Regions from separate parts of the Erwinia sp. HDF1-3R genome, predicted to be linked through region 3. Evidence: predicted binding sites of a transcription regulator. Region 3 holds the regulator's gene; each other region holds the start of a gene.
What was found. The regulator PurR, encoded in region 3, represses purine synthesis genes. The targets are predictions, from matches to a motif close to CANGCAAACGTTTGCNTG.
Positions count from the first base shown of each region.

Region 1 (2,205 bases), 1.3 Mb from region 3:
CAGTGGATCGGCTCAATATAGGTCGCGTCAGCCATATCCGGGTCGGTCATGATGGTCGCCGGATTGGAGTTGACCAGAATAACGCGATAGCCCTCTTCCCGCAGGGCTTTACAGGCCTGAGCGCCTGAGTAGTCGAACTCACAGGCCTGTCCGATGACGATCGGACCTGCGCCAAGGATCAGGATACTTTTTATGTCGGTACGTTTTGGCATTTTCTCGCTCCTGATTATTTCGCGTTTGAACGGTAGGCTTCGATCAGTTCGATAAAGTGATCGAACAGCGGGGCGGCATCATGCGGACCCGGGCTGGCTTCAGGGTGACCCTGGAAACTAAAGGCCGCTTTGTCCGTACGATGAATCCCCTGCACCGTGTGGTCAAAAAGCGAGGTATGGGTCACGCGCAGGTTATCCGGCAGGTTGCTGCCATCGACGGCAAAACCATGGTTTTGCGCGGTGATCATCACCCTGTTGTTGTCCAGGTCTTTTACCGGATGATTGCCACCGTGATGGCCCAGCTTCATTTTGACCGTTTTTGCCCCGCTCGCCAGCGCCAGCAGCTGGTGACCCAGACAGATGCCGAATACCGGCACGTCAGTTTCCAGAAAGCGCTTAATCGCCGCGATAGCGTAATCGCATGGCTCCGGATCGCCAGGGCCGTTAGCCAGGAAAATACCGTCCGGATTGAGCTTTAACACCTCTTCCGCAGAGGTCTGGGCCGGGACGACCGTCAGCCGACAGCCGCGATCGACCAGCATCCGCAGGATGCTGCGCTTAACGCCGTAGTCACAGGCGACCACGTGGAACGGCAGTTCGTCACCGCTTTTCGCCGCTGGCAGGCCGTCGAGCGTCCAGCTGCCCTGTTGCCAGCTATAAGTTTCAGCTGTAGAGACCTCTTTCGCCAGGTCCATGCCTTTCAGACCGGGAAACGCCTGCGCTTTTTGCAGCGCCAGCGCCGCATCCGGTGCATCACCGGCGATGATGCAGCCATTCTGTGCACCTTTCTCGCGCAGCAACCGCGTTAGCTTGCGCGTATCAATATCGGCAATAGCGACAATGTTATGACGCTTTAGGTATGCAGAGAGACCTTCTTCATTACGAAAGTTGCTCGCTATCAGCGGCAAATCGCGAATCACCAGCCCCTGCGCCTGAACCTTAGAGGACTCTTCATCCGCGGCGTTAGTGCCGACATTGCCGATATGAGGATAGGTAAGGGTAACAATCTGGCGGGAGTAGGAAGGATCAGTGAGGATTTCTTGATAACCGGTCATTGAGGTGTTGAAAACGACTTCTCCCACAGCCGATCCTGTGGCCCCGATGGCACGACCATGGAATTGGGTTCCGTCTTCGAGAACCAATAGCGCTGACTTAATCAAAACACCCTCCAGGGAATAAACAGTCATATTATTTGCATATTAATTCATTACGAACCTTAAAATCAATGCAAAACCGTCTGACCGTCCGATTTTGGCAAATTGCGCGCATTCTAATGATCGCCCCGGCCATTGTCCACCCTGGAACCCGATTTTTCATGGTTTTTTATCCGACTGGGGGGTAAAAGCGTTAGTTACGCCTGAAAACAGCAGATATCCAGGCTAAAAAACCGATTGCCTGTGAGGGAAATGATCAGAATGCTCTTAGCCGCACTAAAAAGTGGACCAAATGGTCAAAAATAGCATTACAGAGGAGAATAAAAACGACTAAACACAGATAAATAATCAGCTAAAGAGATAATACTGGTAAAAACACTTTTTTCACATTAAAAAAAAGGAGGCATTATTACCTCCTTTAAATCAATATATTACACTCATTAACCCTGAAAAATGAGAGCTACACCTTCAAATATCGTCAAGATTAAGCACATTTTTCATATCAAAAAGCCCATTTTTCTGCGAACTTAACCAGATAGAAGCGCGTACTGCGCCTTTAGCAAAGGTCATCCGACTTGAAGCCTTATGGGTTATCTCCACGCGTTCGCCAATATCGGCAAACATCGCCGTATGCTCACCTACAATGTCACCGGCGCGTACGGTGGCGAAGCCAATCGTTTGAGCCTTACGCTCTCCGGTGTGCCCTTCCCGGGCATAAACGGCGTGCTGGTCTAAATCCCACTCCATGGCATCGGCGATCGCCTCACCCATCGCCAGCGCTGTCCCTGATGGGGCATCCACTTTGTGCCGGTGGTGGGCTTCCACAATCTCGATGTCGG
Region 1 covers NZ_CP155071.1:907,408-909,612, reverse strand. Annotated here, with positions in the region: gene carB (carbamoyl-phosphate synthase large subunit) at 1-212, opposite strand, end outside; gene carA (glutamine-hydrolyzing carbamoyl-phosphate synthase small subunit) at 227-1,399, opposite strand; gene dapB (4-hydroxy-tetrahydrodipicolinate reductase) at 1,835-2,205, opposite strand, start outside.
Region 1: carA (glutamine-hydrolyzing carbamoyl-phosphate synthase small subunit) is a predicted target of PurR. The motif match lies at 1,593-1,610, and genes of this name have one in related genera.

Region 2 (2,205 bases), 1.1 Mb from region 3:
CGCCTGGTGCTGGGCGCTGGTCGATCTCTTTGCCCAGGAAAAATTCCTTGCCCTGTTTGCCCTGCTGTTTGGTGCCGGTCTGCAGATGCTGCTGCCGCGCGGCAAACGCTGGCTCCAGGCGCGGCTCACCTGGCTGGTGCTGTTAGGTTTCCTGCACGGTACGCTCTTGTGGGACGGCGATATCCTTTTCGACTACGGGCTGATTGGGCTGGTGGTCTGGCGGATGATCCGCGATGTCTCCTCCAGCCGTCAGCTCTTCAATACCGGCGTAATGCTCTATCTGGTTGGCAGCTGTGCGCTTGTCGTGCTGGGGCTGGGAGCCTCTGTGCATCCCAACAGTAGCTGGCTCCCGGGCTTTGCCGACGTGCAGTACGAAACCTTCTGGAAGACCCAGGGGGGCTGGCCTGCGATTCAGAACCGGCTCGATCTCTTCTCATCCGGGCTGATGGCGCTGGCGGTGCAGTATGGCTGGCAGCTGGCCGGGTTGATGATGGTCGGCAGCGCCCTGATGCGCAGCGGCTGGCTGAAAGGCAGCTATAGCCTGGCACATTATCGTCGCACCGCCGCGATCCTCATCTCGCTGGCCTGGCTGATTGAGCTTCCCGCTATCGCTTTACAGTGGGCTTCCGGCTGGGAATTCCGCTGGTCCGGCTTTTTTCTGCAGGTTCCCCGTGAAATCAGCGCGCCGTTACAGGCAGTAGGGTACGCGGCGCTCTGTTTTGGCTACTGGCCCACATTGTCGCGCCTGAGGATAACCCGGGCAGTGAGCTGCGTGGGGCGTATGGCGCTAACCAACTATCTGCTGCAAACCCTGATATGCACCACCGTTTTTAACCGCCTGGGCTGGTTTAACCAATGGGATCGCTGGCAGCTGGTGGCGATGGTGCCTGCCGTCTGGCTGATCAACCTGTCGTTCTCCCTCTTCTGGCTGCGCCATTTCCGTCAGGGTCCGGTTGAATGGCTATGGCGCAGACTGACGCTGCTGAGCGGCGGGCGGCCCCTGACGACGGGCTATCCGGGAAAGGAGTAATGTCCGCATCGTCAGGAAGATGATGCCGCTCACAAAGGCAGGATAAAGCGTTGTAACCGTTTTCATCCCTGTGACGACTTTCACGTAGCCCCGCCGTTGATGCTGTAAGAATAGCCTCCAGTCAACCTGACATCTGGAAGGGCTATGCAACGACCATTCTCCCCGGGCAACTGCCCATGATGACCATTCGTGATGTCGCCCGCGCGGCGGGCGTCTCGGTGGCCACCGTCTCGCGCGTACTCAATAACAGCGCCATCGTCACGCAAAGCACCCGGGATGCGGTGTTAAAGGCGGTCGAGGGCCTCGGCTATCGACCCAATGCTAATGCTCAGGCGCTGGTTACCCAGGTCAGCGATACCCTTGGCGTTGTCGTGATGGACGTCTCCGATCCCTTCTTTGGTGCGCTGGTCAAGGCGGTGGATTCCGTTGCACAGCGCTGGCAAAAGCACGTGCTGATTAACAACTCCTATCATCAGGCAGACAAGGAGCGGCATGCCATTGAAGTACTGATCCGTCAGCGCTGTAACGCCCTGGTGGTGCATGCGAAGGCGCTTGAGAATGCAGAGCTGATTTCGCTGATGGACGAGGTGCCCGGCATGGTGCTGATCAATCGCGTGGTGCCGGGCTACGCACACCGCTGCGTCTGTCTGGATAACGTCAGCGGTGCGCTGATGGCCACCCGCATGCTGCATCAGCAGGGACATCAACGTATCGGTTATCTGGCCTCCAGCCACGGGATTGAAGATGTGCATCAGCGACGTGAGGGCTGGCGGCAGGGGCTTTTGGAGCAGGGCATTCTGCCGCCGGAAAACTGGATAGCCAGCGGTGAGCCGGATATGCAGGGGGGCGAAGCGGCAATGGTTGAGCTGCTTGGCCGCAACCTGCATCTGAGTGCGGTTTTTGCCTATAACGACAGCATGGCGGCAGGCGCGCTGGCCGCACTGAAGGATAACGGCATCCGGGTGCCGCAGGCGTTATCCCTGGTCGGCTTCGATGATATTCCCATTTCACGCTATACCGATCCGCAGTTAACGACGGTGCGCTACCCGATTATTTCTATGGCAAAGCTGGCGACAGAATTAGCACTCAGGGGCGCGGCTGGTGAGCTGGATGAAAGCGAACAGCACTGCTTTATGCCCACGCTGGTACGCCGTCATTCGGTAGCCTACTGCCAA
Region 2 covers NZ_CP155071.1:3,249,611-3,251,815, reverse strand. Annotated here, with positions in the region: gene yeiB (DUF418 domain-containing protein YeiB) at 1-1,030, shown strand, start outside; gene galS (HTH-type transcriptional regulator GalS) at 1,207-2,205, shown strand, end outside.
Region 2: galS (HTH-type transcriptional regulator GalS) is a predicted target of PurR. The motif match lies at 1,080-1,097, and genes of this name have one in related genera.

Region 3 (2,205 bases):
CGGTGGTCAGCAGAGACAATTTCAGATCGGTGTCCACAGAAACTCCTTTATACCCTTACAGTTTGTGTCGCCATCAATTTTCCCACACCCGGCGGTAAAAATCTCGTTTTCTCTGCTCAGCCTTGTTAGAATTCCATTTCGTTGCGCAACGGGTTGCGTTCGCGGTCTGCAACCGACGCAACAGGCCTGGCTGACTGCCCCCTTTTCCTTACTGACGCCACCGAATATTCATAAAAAACGGCGACGGATTTTGCCGTTTCAGGCAATCGTTTAACAATATACTTATCAGCATGTTGCGGTAAGTGCAGGAGTAGTAATTTCATGGCAACAATCAAAGATGTGGCTAAACGCGCCGGGGTGTCGACCACCACGGTGTCCCACGTCATTAATAAAACGCGCTTTGTGGCCGAAGCCACGCGGGAAGCAGTATGGACTGCCATCCGCGAACTGCATTATTCGCCAAGTGCCGTCGCCCGCAGTCTCAAGGTTAATCACACCCGGACCATCGGCCTGCTGGCAACGTCCAGCGAGGCGCCCTACTTTGCCGAGATTATTGAAGCCGTGGAGAACAGCTGCTTTGCCAGCGGTTACACCCTGATTCTGGGCAATGCGCACAACGATCTGGTCAAACAGCAGGCGTATCTGTCAATGATGGCGCAAAAGCGCGTCGATGGCCTGCTGGTGATGTGCTCCGAGTATCCTGATGAACTGATCCAGATGCTTGAAGATAACCGAAATATTCCTATGGTCGTCATGGACTGGAGCGAGTCACGCGGTGATTTTACGGATACGGTGCTGGATAACGCCTTTGAGGGGGGTTATCTGGCAGGCCGCTATCTGATTGAGCGCGGCCATCGCGATATTGGCGTCATTCCCGGTCAGCTGGAACGTAACACCGGCGGTGGCCGTCATGCCGGTTTTCTAAAGGCGCTATCCGAAGCGGGGATCACCCTGCGCGATGAGTGGCGGGTACAGGGTGATTTCGAACCCGAATCTGGCTATCGTGCCATGCAGCAAATTTTATCCCAGAAGCAGCGTCCTACCGCCGTATTCTGCGGCGGCGATATTATGGCGATGGGGGCGATTTGTGCCGCTGATGAGATGGGTCTGCGCGTACCCCAGGATATCTCGGTCATCGGCTATGATAACGTGCGCAACGCGCGCTACTTCACCCCTGCCCTGACCACCGTTCACCAGCCAAAAGAGAGGCTGGGCGAAACGGCCTTTGAAATGCTGCTGGATCGTATTACCAGCAAGCGTGAGGAGCCACAGACGATTGAAGTTCATCCCAGCCTGATCGAGCGTCGTTCAGTGGCGGATGGTCCCTTTGTAGACTATCGCCGCTAACGCCATTAGCCGCCTGCTCACTCCTCTGCCCCCTCGTTCAGCCACTCATTATTGAGCGTCCCGGTGTCGCCAAGATAGTCGAGCAGCCAGCCCAGCGCGGGGCTGGCCTGCTGCTGCGACCAGCTGACGCAGCAGGGGCTGTCGGGAAATGTCGCGGTGAGCACAAGTTCCGTCAGTGCGCCGCTGCTCAGCAGCGGACGGGCAAAATGTCCTGGCACCATTCCGACGCAAAGCCCGGCCAGCAGGCAGTCCGCAGCGCTTTCCCAATCGGGCACCACCAGCCGACGCTGATTATCCAGCGTCCAGGTAGTGCGTTTGGGCAGCGCGCGGGACGTGTCTTCCAGCGTCAGAGAGGGCCATTCGCGGATGGCTTCCTCGCTGACCGGTCCTGAGATTTCTGTCAAAGGATGGCGGGCGCTAACCACACAGCGCCAGTTCAGCGCGCCCATATTGCGAAAGGCAAAGCGCCCGCCAACGGGTATTGCCTGAGTTGCGCCAATCGCCACATCTACCCGGCCATCCGCCAGCGCATCCCACACGCCATTAAACACCTCCGGGGAAAGGTGTAATTCCATATCCGGGAAATGACGGTAGAAATCGACAACCAGCTGCCGGGTGCGCTGGGGTTTCACTATCCTGTCTACGGCGATATTTAGCTGCCCGCGCCAGCCGTTTGCTACCTGCTGGCACTGACGCCGGGTGGCAAGCATTTTTTTGATTACGCTCCGCCCCTCCTGAATGAAGTAGCGTCCCGCCTCGGTCAGTTCGACATCGCGATGACGGCGTGTAAACAGCGGAACGGCCAGCCACTCTTCCAGCTGACGTACGGTATAGCTGATAGCGGAGGGGACCCGGTGC
Region 3 covers NZ_CP155071.1:2,176,575-2,178,779, reverse strand. Annotated here, with positions in the region: gene AAGR22_RS10040 (YnhF family membrane protein) at 1-37, opposite strand, end outside; gene purR (HTH-type transcriptional repressor PurR) at 322-1,347, shown strand; gene punR (DNA-binding transcriptional activator PunR) at 1,365-2,205, opposite strand, start outside.